Regions from separate parts of the Mesorhizobium sp. M1396 genome, predicted to be linked through region 1. Evidence: riboswitches for the same ligand, from Rfam matches in the RefSeq annotation. Region 1 holds a riboswitch; the other holds the start of a gene.
What was found. Region 1 has a riboswitch for thiamine pyrophosphate ahead of NKH02_RS27235 (YkoF family thiamine/hydroxymethylpyrimidine-binding protein). Riboswitches for the same ligand answer to the same signal wherever they lie in the genome.
Positions count from the first base shown of each region.

Region 2: it holds a riboswitch for thiamine pyrophosphate, as region 1 does, so the genes downstream of both, thiB (thiamine ABC transporter substrate binding subunit) here and NKH02_RS27235 (YkoF family thiamine/hydroxymethylpyrimidine-binding protein) in region 1, are expected to answer to the same signal.

Region 1 covers NZ_JAMYLA010000052.1:33,478-39,273, reverse strand. Annotated here, with positions in the region: gene NKH02_RS27250 (tetratricopeptide repeat protein) at 1-1,815, shown strand, start outside; gene NKH02_RS27245 (hypothetical protein) at 1,794-2,573, shown strand; gene NKH02_RS27240 (hypothetical protein) at 2,570-2,815, opposite strand; partial or broken gene NKH02_RS27235 (YkoF family thiamine/hydroxymethylpyrimidine-binding protein) at 2,860-3,261, opposite strand; TPP riboswitch at 3,252-3,364, opposite strand; gene NKH02_RS27230 (hypothetical protein) at 3,582-3,917, shown strand; gene NKH02_RS27225 (LysR family transcriptional regulator) at 4,042-4,962, opposite strand; gene NKH02_RS27220 (SDR family oxidoreductase) at 5,108-5,796, shown strand, end outside.
Region 2 covers NZ_JAMYLA010000012.1:89,092-94,887, reverse strand. Annotated here, with positions in the region: gene NKH02_RS10290 (ABC-F family ATP-binding cassette domain-containing protein) at 1-1,444, opposite strand, end outside; gene NKH02_RS10285 (thiamine diphosphokinase) at 1,446-2,090, opposite strand; TPP riboswitch at 2,178-2,292, shown strand; gene thiB (thiamine ABC transporter substrate binding subunit) at 2,336-3,334, shown strand; gene thiP (thiamine/thiamine pyrophosphate ABC transporter permease) at 3,575-5,194, shown strand; gene thiQ (thiamine ABC transporter ATP-binding protein) at 5,187-5,796, shown strand, end outside.

The DNA of each region.
Region 1 (5,796 bases):
GGTCGCGCCAAGACACTGAAGGGAGATCTGGCCGGAGCGGCGGCGGATTGCCGGCACGCCATCGACCTCGACCCGCATAGGACGGGAAGCTGTCGCGAACATGATGCGAACGTCGAAGGCAAGCCGCCCGCAATTGCGGATGCGCCAAAGGCCCAAGCCGCCGTTCCCGACATGGCGGCCACGGAAGACACGCTGGCAGCAAAGGCCCTGGAGTCTACAGACCGGCGCGCGCTGGAAGCGATCCTGGGCGGCGATGCCTTCCTGGACATGGGCAAATACGACCAGGCGATTGGCGCATATGGCAAGGCGATCGCGCTCGATCCGAACAACCGGTTTGCCTATTTCGGCCGCGGCAAGGCCTGGGCCGCCAAGCGCGATTACGAGCAGGCGATCGCCGACTTCGACAATGTCATCCACCTCGCCCCCAATATGGCGTCGGCGCATGCTCGCCGCGGCCTCGCCAAGGTCACCTCAGGCGATACCGATGGCGCTCTTGCCGACTGCGACCGGGCTTCAACACTCGATCCAAAGGTGCGCGACGCTTACTTCTGCAAAGGCATGGCCTTGCACGCCAAGGGCGACCCGGCGCGCGCGATCGCTGCCTATTCGGTAGCCATCGAGATCGATCCGAAGGACGACGCCAGCTACTATGGGCGCGGCATGGCGCGGGCCGACAGGAAGGACTATGACGAGGCCATCGCCGACTTCGGCCAGGCGATCAGGCTCGATCCGGACAATGCGGACTACGCGGTTGTCCGCAAGGCGGCGGTGGCTGCGTTAAAGAAAGGCGGTGCCGCGCCGGATGCCGTCGGCTCGGATCCGAAGAACCACAAGGTCTTCATGGATCGCGGCGACGCCTTCTACGACAAAGGCAAATACGATCGCGCCATCGCCGAATACAGCCGCGTGATCGAACTCAACCCGCAATATGCGCCGGCCTATTTTGCGCGTGGCACCGTCTGGTTCACCAAGGGCGACTACGACCCGGCGATTGCCGACTTCGACCAGGCGCTGAAGCTCAATCCAAAGATGGCTCCCGCCCGCAAGGGCCGCAAGTCGGCGATGGTTGCAAGAGACGAAGCGAACGCATCGAAGATGCCAGGCAAGGCCGTTGGCCTGGCTGGCGAGCGAGCGACCAGGCCGAGTTGGACTTCACTCGCCGCGCAAACCTTCAACAAGGGTCGAGCGCTGTATGGAAAGGACGACTATGACGGCGCCATAGCCATGTACGGCAAGGCGATTGCACTCTCTCCGGCGTTCCATGATGCCTATCTGGCCCGAGCGATGGTCTGGGAGGCCAAGAGCGACTACGCTCATGCCATCGCCGATTACAGTCAGGCAATCACGCTCAATCCGAAATTTGCCGATACCTACTACGACCGTGGTCAGAACCGCGGTTTCCAAAGAGATTACGACGGGGCGCTTGCTGACTACGGAAAGGCCATCAGTCTCAATACCAAGGACGCAAGGGTCTATGCCGATCGGGGCCTCATCTTGATGGGCAGGCATGAGGACGTCGCTGCGTTGCGTGATTTCGAAAAGGCCCTCAGCCTCGATCGCAAGAACCCCTTTGCCTATTTGGGCCGGGGCGTCATTCGGATCAGCAAGGCGGATTATGACGGGGCCATCGCCGATTTGAGCCAGACGATAAAGCTCAAACCGGATTTCGCCGCCGCCTACAAAGTGCGGAGCAGAGCGTGGGACGCCAAGGGCAACCCAAGCGAGCCGAGGCCGACCGCAAGAAAGCGCGCAGCCTCGAGACGAAATAGAGACAAGGTTCAGGAGGGCCGTCGATGTCGCGTTGGAAAGCCTTAGGCGTGGCGGCGGTCGCCGCTTTGTCCTTTGTTGCGGTAAAAGCATTGCCCTGGGCGCTCGGCTTTGCCGGCGGTAAATATCTTTATCAGACGGTTGCGGGTTCGCCAGATCCACAAACGCTGACCAAAGCTCTGGTAAGCCAACAAATTCAGAGCCAGGGAAGCCAGATTTTCAAGGCAATCGAGCAGGAGTTTCCAGACGACTACGACACCGTCGTGGAAAAGATCACGGCCGTGGCCAGACTTGGAAATGTCGAACAGGTGCGAAACGCGAGCAGGATGGCTGTCGCCGATCTCAGGCGAAGATACGCATCCCTGCTGTCCTCGGCTCCGGACGGTAAAGCCGCCGATGCGCTGCGTGCGCAATCGGATATGCTCAACCATGTCATGGCGCGGGAAACCGCCGCCATCTGCAACAACTACCTACGTGAAGGGCCGGACGCGCTCAGCGCGCCGGACCAGGATTTCCTGATCGACATGGACAAGGTCGGCGCCACCCTGTTTCATGCCTTCGGTGCAGCGAAGGATGGCGGTCTGCCGGCCGCCGCTGCTAGCGACGGAGACTGGTCGCTGCTGGCCGACGCTTTCATCAATGCTGGCGGCACTCCCGCCGAGATGACTGCCATTGCCAATGTCAGCCGGGACTTCGAAGGTCTCTGCCCGGCCGTGGCAAAACTCTACGCAGCCGCCCTGTCGCTGCAGGGTGAATCCGGGCGACACATCAAAACCACTCTGCTCTATGAGATCGTCCGGAATTAGTCGGATCTGCTGATCTGTGTGTCCGACGTAGAGCTGCCGCACTTCGTGAGCTTCTTTGATTGGCCAGCCATTTCCTCGAAGGTCGACGCGAAGAGATAGCCGCCGATCGCGTCCATCTTGGCCGGATCCATCGTCCCGATGGCGCCGCTTTGGCTGCGCAGATAATGGCCGTCGACCAGCATCTTCAGTGAAGCCTCGATCAGTGCCGGATTGGTCAGCGTGTCCTTGTTGGCGGCGACCAATAGGGCTGCCCGCCTCCTCGGGATCAACAGCGAACTGATAGCCGCGCCGCGTTGCCTCCGCGCAATTTCGTGCAGAAATGCTGGAGCGCTCATAGACGCCCGACTGCTTGAGAAAATCGATGCAGCCGTAGATCTCGTCCATATTGTCGTCGGCGCCCATCACGTAGAGCGAGAACTGCGCTGCCGCCGGCGCCGCGCACCGCCGCGATGCCGCATCCCTACGTGGGCCGAGTGGCCCGACAGGTCCGCCAAGCGCATCGGAGCGGCAGATCGGATCATCCGGCTCGCCCGGACAGCCGCGCGAAATGGTAGCCGACAGCACGCGAGTTCGCCGCTGCGCGCCGCCGCCACGAAGAGGTCGCGCACAGCCCGCCCAGCGCGCCAAGGATGTCGCCGACGAAATCGTCGACCATGGGATATAGGGAAATCTGTGCGCCTGAAAACATCGCCCGCCTCGCTCCGCTGGTATTACCCAGATCAGCTTTTAGGGTCTGCGGGCTTGCCGCCCCGTCTCAGCCCCGACCGTACGGAGCACCCCCGTGGATGCGCGGGTTAATGCACCAATCAAACTGAAGTGAAAGCCATTTTTTCAGCGCGCTGCGCCAAAAAGCATTGCGCCAGGCCTGGTTCTTGGGTCGAAGCTGCCGATGCTGCTGGAGCTGAATTTTGTCGGGAACCTTCGCTGCCGCGACCTGTTGTCCCCACAGTCGCAATGCGATCACCTTCGTAGAAACAAGCGACGAGTTCACAGAAATGGAGACAAACCATGTTCATGAAAATCATCGCAGCTTCGGCTCTTACCGTCGGTCTGGCCATGTCAGCCATGGCGCAAAGCGCCGGTAGCAACAACGCAAATGGCGATGGCAGCGGCAGCGGGAAGTCGGTGACTGTGGAGCCGAACACCCCGGCTTCGCCGAATACGGTCAGCCCGGGTACTGTCGACCCCGGCATAACCAACAGCACGACCGGCGTGCCCGGCGACATGAATTCGAACGCAGATCGAAATTGCCCGGCCGGCCCGCAGGGCGCGCAGCCTGACGCTACCCACACGTCGCCGGGCACCTCTGCGCCGACGGTCAATGACAACCATTGCGGTAAGTAGGCCATTGCTGGCCACCAAAGAAGCCGCGAGCCCATGCTCCGCTGCTTCTTTGGGCGTCAGCGGAACCGGGCACTCCTAAACAAGGCCAAGCTGGCATTATCGACCTGTTCAAGCGGCGCGCGCGTCAGCCACCCGGCAGCGTTTGGCGTCCGGCATGTGCATGACGCAGAAAATCGACGAAGGCGCGCACGGCCGGCGGCGTATGGCGCTGCTTCTGATAGCAGAGGAACCAGCCGGGAAAGGTCGCACACCACTCATCCAGCAGCGACACCAGTTTGCCGGCATCGATCAGCGGACGTACCAGCTCTTCCGCCCAGAAGGCGATGCCGACGCCCTGCACCGCGGCGGCAATCGCCATGTCGCGGCTAGAGACGATCAGCGGACCGTTGACCGCGACCGAAAACCATTGGCCATCCCTGGCGAATTCCCATCTGTAGGGACCGGCACTGCCCGGCCGGCGCCAGTTGATGCAGCGGTGTTGGTGCAAATCCGCGGGTGCCGACGGCGATCCGTGACGGGCGACGTACTCCGGCGAGGCCACGGCGAGTTGGCGCTGGGTGCCGCCGAGCGTTACGGCGACCATGTCGGCTTCAAGAAATTCACCAAGTCTGGCGCTGACATCAAAGCCGGCCTCGACACTATCAATGGCGGCATCGTCGATCGTCACATCGAGCACGATGTCGGGCCAAGCCTGGTGAAAACGGCCGAGCACCGGCTCCAGATAGGTGGTGGCGGCAACACTGGGCATATGGACGCGCAAGATGCCGGCTGGCATGCCACGCAAGGCTATGGCATCGCCGACCGCCGCCTCCATCTCGGCCATGGCCGGCGCGAAGCGCGCGTGTAGGCGCGCGCCGGCTTCGGTCAGCGAGAGGCTGCGGGTTGTGCGGTTGAGCAGGCGCAAGCCAAGCCGCGCTTCGAGCTGGCGGATCGTCTGGCTGAGCGTCGATGCGGAAATCCGGAGATCTTCCGCGGCGCGAGCAAAACTGCCATGCGCGACGACAGTGGCAAAGGCCTTCAGCTCCGCATAGTCGCTACCCCGCATTATCTCGGATTCTCCAATGAGTATGATCGAATTCTATCGCATTTTCCGCAGGGTGTCTGTTGCCTAGGTTGAGGACATATCTCGAATGATGCCGATCATCGGCATCGAGCGCATCTGAACTTCTCTTTGAGCAGGAGCAACCAACATGCGGAAACTCAATGGAAAAATCTCCCTGGTGACTGGCGCCTCCTCGGGCATTGGCGCGGCAACAGCATTTGCTCTGGCGGCGCAAGGCGCGGTCGTCGTGATCGCGGCGCGACGTCGGCAACGGCTCGATGATTTGGCCAAGCGCATCCGTGATGCCGGCGGCGAGGTGCTGGCCATCGAGGCCGACATCACCGACGAGGCGCAAGCAACCGCCATGGTCGGTCGCGTGCTGGAGAGCTACGGCCGATTGGATATGCTGTTCAATGTCGCCGGCGTCGGCGTCGCCGCCCCTTTCCAGAACACCACCACGAGTGAATACCGGGCAATGGTCGATATCAACATTCTGGGTTTGCTCTATACGATCAACGCAGCGCTTCCGGCGATGAAACGGCAGGGATCAGGCCATATCATCATCGTCTCGTCGGGCACCGGCCGCTACATCCATCCTTCAGTCGTCTATTCCGGCACCAAGCACGCGGCCAGCGCCATGGCGGAATCGCTGCGCCGCGAAATCGGCAAGGATGGCATTCGCGTCACCGTGATCGAGCCAGGCGCGGTCAGGACCGAATTCACCGCCAACATGCGCGATGACGTACGCTTGGCGGTCGAGCAAAGGTTGGGCGACATGGAGCAGTTGGAGAGCGAGGACATCGCCGCCGCCATGCTCTACGCGGTGTCGCAACCGCC
Region 2 (5,796 bases), on a different contig from region 1:
CGATCCAGCGGCCGTCACCATCCGGCGCGATCAGGCTGGTCACGGTGCGGTCGAGGAAATCACGGTCGTGGCTGACCAGGATGACCGTTCCGGCAAACCCGGCGACCAGTTCTTGCAGCAGTTCCAGCGTCTCCATGTCGAGATCGTTGGTCGGCTCATCGAGCACCAGCAGGTTTGCCGGTCGGGCCAGCACGCGCGCCAGCAAGAGCCGCGCTCGCTCGCCGCCGGACAGCTCGCGCACCGGCGTGCGCGCCTGTTCCGGCTTGAACAGGAAATCCTTCATGTAGGAGACGACATGGCGCTGCTCGCCATTGATGACCAGGTTCTCGCCGCGCCCGTCGGTGAGATACTGCGCCAGTGTCTCCTGCGGGTCGACGGCCTCGCGCTTCTGGTCGAGCGTGGCGATCTCCAGATTGGTGCCGAGCCGCACCGAACCGGCGTCGGGCTTCATCTCGCCGGTCAGCATCTTCAAGAGCGTCGTCTTGCCGGCGCCGTTCGGCCCGACCAGACCGACCCGATCGCCGCGCTGGATGCGGGTCGAAAACCCCTTGACCACGGTGAGATCGCCGAAACTCTTCTCGATGTTCTTGGCCTCGATCACCAGCTTGCCGGATTCGGCGGCGTCGCTCGCCACCATGGTGGCCGAGCCTTCGGCGCCGCGATGTCCGCGAAAACGCTGGCGCATGGTTTGCAACTCGCCCAGCCGGCGCATGTTGCGCTTGCGCCGCGCCGTCACGCCGTAGCGCAGCCAGTGCTCCTCGCGCACGATCTGGCGGCCAAGCTTGTGCTGCTCGCGTTCTTCCTCTTCCAGCACCAGGTCGCGCCATTCCTCGAAATGGCCAAAACCCTTGTCCAGCCTGCGCGTCTGGCCGCGATCGAGCCAGACGGTGGCGCGCGATACACGCTCGAGAAAGCGGCGGTCGTGCGAGATGACGATCAGTGCCGATGAGGTGCGGACGAGCTCCTCTTCCAGCCATTCGATCACCGAGAGGTCGAGATGATTGGTCGGCTCGTCGAGCAGCAGGATGTCGGGTTCGGGCGCCATGACGCGGGCAAGGGCCGCGCGCCTTGCCTCGCCGCCGGACAGGTCGTTCGGCCGCTCCTCACCCGAGAGGCCGAGATGCTCCATCAGATAGCTGGCGCGGTACGGGTCGTCGGCGGGTCCGAGTCCGGCCTCGACATAGGCGCGGACACTGGCAAAACCCTCCATGTCGGGCATCTGCGGCAAATAGCGGACGGTCGCCGAAGGCTGGCGGAACACCTCGCCGTCCTGCGGCTCGATCAGGCCGGCGGCGATCTTCAGCAGCGTCGACTTGCCCGACCCGTTGCGGCCGACCAGCGCGATCTTGTCGCCGGCAGAAGCGGTCAAGGCGGCGCCATCGAGTAGCGGCGTGCCACCGAAGGTCAGTTTTATCCCGTCGAGGTTGAGAAGGGGCGGGGCCATGTCAGCTTTCAGGTAAGGGAAAAGGATGAGCGAGCAGCATCGCGCGGCCGTGGCCGAGCGCGATTTCGAGGCGGCCCTTGACCTCATTGGAAATGGTCAGCGACGAACCGAACGCCACCTTGACGTGATTCAGTGGCCATTTGGCGCCATTGACGGTCAGGCCGGCGAGTTCGGAAAAGCCGAGCACCGAAAACAGCGTGCCGTCGGCATAGTCGAAACCGGCCCTGCCGTGGAGCAGGGGAACGCCCTCCTGGGCGCCGCTGGTCAGCAGCACCTCCGTTCCGGCCTCGGCAAGGCGCAGGGCAAGCGCAAGATGCAGGAAAGCGTGGTCGGCGCGCTTGCCGCCGAAGGCGCCGGCGAGCACCAGGCTGGTCGCGCCGAGCTCCAGTGCGGCTGCGATGGCCAGTTCGCCATCGGTTTGGTCCTTTTCCGCCGAGAAGGTCCGGCGGGGGACAGTGGCGAGATTTTCCGGCAGGTTGGCCGGCACGGAATCGAAATCCCCCACCCACAGTTCCGGGACTAGGCCGAGCAGCCGCGCATGGCCGATGCCGGCGTCGGCGGCAATCACGCGGGAGCCTTCGACCTGGCGGTCGAGCCGTGGCGTGCGGATGAGGTCGCCGCCAAGCAGGATGGTGAATGTGCTCATATCGTGTGGCCCTTACCAGCCTGGCACCGGAAACGGAAGGCGGCAAACTCCCACTTGCGTGAGGGATCGGCCGGGCCTATGTGTCGAAACGCTCTAACGGGGTGCCGGACGCGATCTTCGCGGACCGGCTGAGAGGCAGTCTCGCCAACCCGCTGAACCTGATCCGGTTTGTACCGGCGGAGGGATTAGACGTTTCGGACAGTCCGACGCCTCAATTCCTTTCAATTCGAACGAAGGAGGCGCCGATGCGCACGCTTTTATACGCTCTTGTCTCAGCCATGACCGTGGTCTTGTCCGGGCCGGCCTTGGCCAAGGACAAACTCACCGTCTACACATATGAGAGTTTCACCGCGGACTGGGGTCCGGGTCCGGTGGTGAAGAAGGAATTCGAGGCCGAATGCGGCTGCGATGTGGAGTTCGTCTCGGTCGCCGATGGCGTCGCGCTGCTCAACCGCGTCAAGCTGGAAGGCGCATCAACGAAGGCCGATATCGTGCTTGGCCTCGACACAAACCTTACCGCCGATGCCAAGGCCACCGGCCTGTTCGCGCCGCATGGCGCGGTGGCGGATGCCACTGTGCCGGGTGGCTGGAGCGACGACACTTTTGTCCCCTTTGACTACGGTTACTTCGCTGTCGTCTATGACACGGAGAAGCTGAAGAGCCCGCCGAAGAGCCTGAAAGAACTGGTAGAAGGCAGCGCCGACGACAAGATCGTCATCCAGGATCCGCGCACCTCGACGCCGGGCCTCGGCCTGCTGTTGTGGGTCAAGTCGGTCTATGGCGACAAGGCGCCGGAAGCCTGGGCCAAGCTGAAGGCGAAAGTGCTGACCGTGACGCCGGGCTGGAGCGAGGCCTACGGCCTGTTCACCAAGGGCGAGGCGCCGATGGTGCTGTCCTACACGACGTCGCCGGCCTACCACATGGTGGCGGAAAACACCGAGCGCTACCAGGCGGCCTCCTTCGAGGAGGGCGAGTACCTGCAGATCGAGGTGGCGGGCATCACCACGACAGGGGCGAAAAACCCACTGGCTGAGAAGTTCATGGCCTTCATGACCGGACCGAAGTTCCAGGATGCCATCCCGGAGACCAACTGGATGTTCCCGGCAGGGAAGACCGACAAGCCGCTCAACCCGGCCTTTGACAAACTGGTCAAGCCGACCAAGACCTTGCTGTTCAGCCCCGAAGAGGTCGCCACCAACCGCAAGGCCTGGGTAGATGAGTGGCTGACGGTGATGAGCAAGTAATTTGGTCCTATGATCGAAAGATGAGTGCCCTACGGCGCCCCCCTCTGTCCTGCTGGACATCTCCCCCACACGGGGGGAGATTGGCTGTCGTCGGCGATTTCGCCAATCGCCAACGTTGCTGGAATGAGCGAGGCGCGGAAACTGCCAATCTCCCCCCTTGTGGGGGAGATGTCCGGCAGGACAGAGGGGGGCGCGAAGGAACGCGGCCTTCGCTAAGAACCTCAAGTCAGGTGGTCCAGCGTGCAACGCGCGTCTGACCCCCGCATCAGCGCCGGCATCCTCGCGCTCGCCGCAATCGCGCTGCTCATCGGTGGCGCGTTTGCCGGCCTGCTTTTCGAAGGCGGCCACGACCTCTCGGGCGCCTGGGCAGCCTTCGATCCCTATCTGCTGCGCGTCGTGCGCTTCACGCTCTGGCAAGCGGCATTGTCGACGCTCCTCTCCGTCGTCCCTGCGCTGTTTGTCGCGCGGGCGATGTCGCGGCATCCACGCTTCCTTGGCCGCGCCTTCATACTGCAGATCTTCGCCATACCGTTGGCGCTGCCGGCCATCGTCGCGGCACTCGGCGTGCTGGCGCTTTATGGCCGCGCCGGCTATTTCGCTGGCGTGTTCACGGTGATCGGCGGTGGAAGCTGGCCGGGCATCTACGGCCTGTCGGGCATTCTCGTCGCCCATGTCTTCTTCAACCTGCCGCTGGCGACAAGGCTGTTCCTCGAGTCGCTGCAGACTATACCGGCCGACCAATGGCGGCTGGCGAGCCAGCTCGGCATTGCAGCGCGGCCGGCGTTCAGGCTGATCGAATGGCCAACGCTGCGTGCGGCATTGCCGGGTGTCGCCGGGCTAGTCTTCATGCTCTGCATCACATCCTTCACCATTGTGCTGACGCTCGGTGGCGGGCCGGCAGCGACGACGCTGGAGGTCGGCATCTACCAGGCGCTGCGCTTCGATTTCGATCCCGCGCGGGCGGTGACGCTGACGCTGCTGCAGATCGCCCTGACCTTTATCGTGGTGCTGGCACTGACGCGGCTGGGCGCCAATGTGGTCGGCGACACCAACCTGCCGGTTGCGCAACGCCGCTACCTCTCGGTCAAGAGGAGCGAGACCTGGCTGAACGCCATGCTCATCGTCTTGGCGCTGCTGTTCGTCGTCGGGCCGATGGCGGCGACGGTGACGGCCGGGTTGGGTGCCGATCTCGGCCGGCTGGCCGGCGAGGCCACCGTGCGGCAGGCGGCTCTGACCAGTGCGGGGCTGGCCTTCCTGTCCGCACTGCTCTCGGTGATGCTATCGCTGGCGTTGACCGTGGCGCGCCGGGCGCTGGCGTTGAACCGCTCGGCTGGCCCCCGGACAATGCTTGAGCATGCCACCGATACAGGCGCCGGCTTCGTCCTGGTCGTGCCGCCCATCGTCGTCGGCGCCGGCTGGTTCCTGTTGCTGCGCCATGTCGGCGATGTCTTCGCCATCGCCCCGGTCATGGTCGTCACCGTCAACGCGGTGATGGCGATGCCGTTCGCCCTACGGGCCGTCCGTCCCGCCTATGATGCGGCGAGCGAGCGTCACGAACGGCTCTGTGCACAGCTCGGCATTGCGGGCTGGAACCGGTTGGTGCTGGTCGACTGGCCGTCGCTGCGTCGGCCGCTCGCCACCGCCTTCGCTTTCGCCATGGCCCTGTCGCTCGGCGATCTCGGCGTCATTGCCTTGTTCGGCAGCGATTCCGTGCAGACATTGCCCTACCTTCTCCTGGCGCGCATGGGCAGCTACCGCACCGAGGATGCCGCCGGCCTGGCACTGCTGCTCGGCCTCGTCTGCCTCGCCCTGATCGTGGCGGCGCACTCGCTGGGAAGGGAGAGGATCCGGGATGCTTGATGGAAAGGCCAGCGGGCTTGAAAAAGGCGCGCCGGTGCGGCTGGACAAGGTGGCGTTCAGCTACGGCGAGACGCCGCTGGTCTTCGATGTCGAGTTCGCCACGTCGAAGATCACCGCGATCATGGGGCCGAGCGGGTCGGGCAAGTCGACGCTGCTCAATCTGGTCGCCGGCTTCGAGATGCCACAGTCGGGCCGCGTGCTGATCGGCGGCGCCGATGTCAGCGCCGAGCCGGCCTCGGTGCGCCCGGTATCGATGGTGTTCCAGGAGAACAACCTCTTCGCCCATCTTTCCGTCGAGCAGAATGTCGGGCTCGGCCGCTCGCCAGCCTTGCGGCTGACCGAAACGGACCGCGCCGCGATCGCCGAGGCGCTTGCGCGAACCGGCCTTGGGGGCAAGGAAAAGCGCCTGCCGCGCGAACTTTCCGGCGGGGAGCGCCAGCGCGTCGCATTGGCCCGCGTTCTGGTGCGCGACCGGCCGGTGCTGCTGCTCGACGAACCCTTCGCCTCGCTCGGGCCCGCTTTGCGCGACGACATGCTGGATATGGTCGCCGCCGTTCATGCCGAGCGGAGCATGACGGTGCTGTTTGTCACCCACCAGCCTG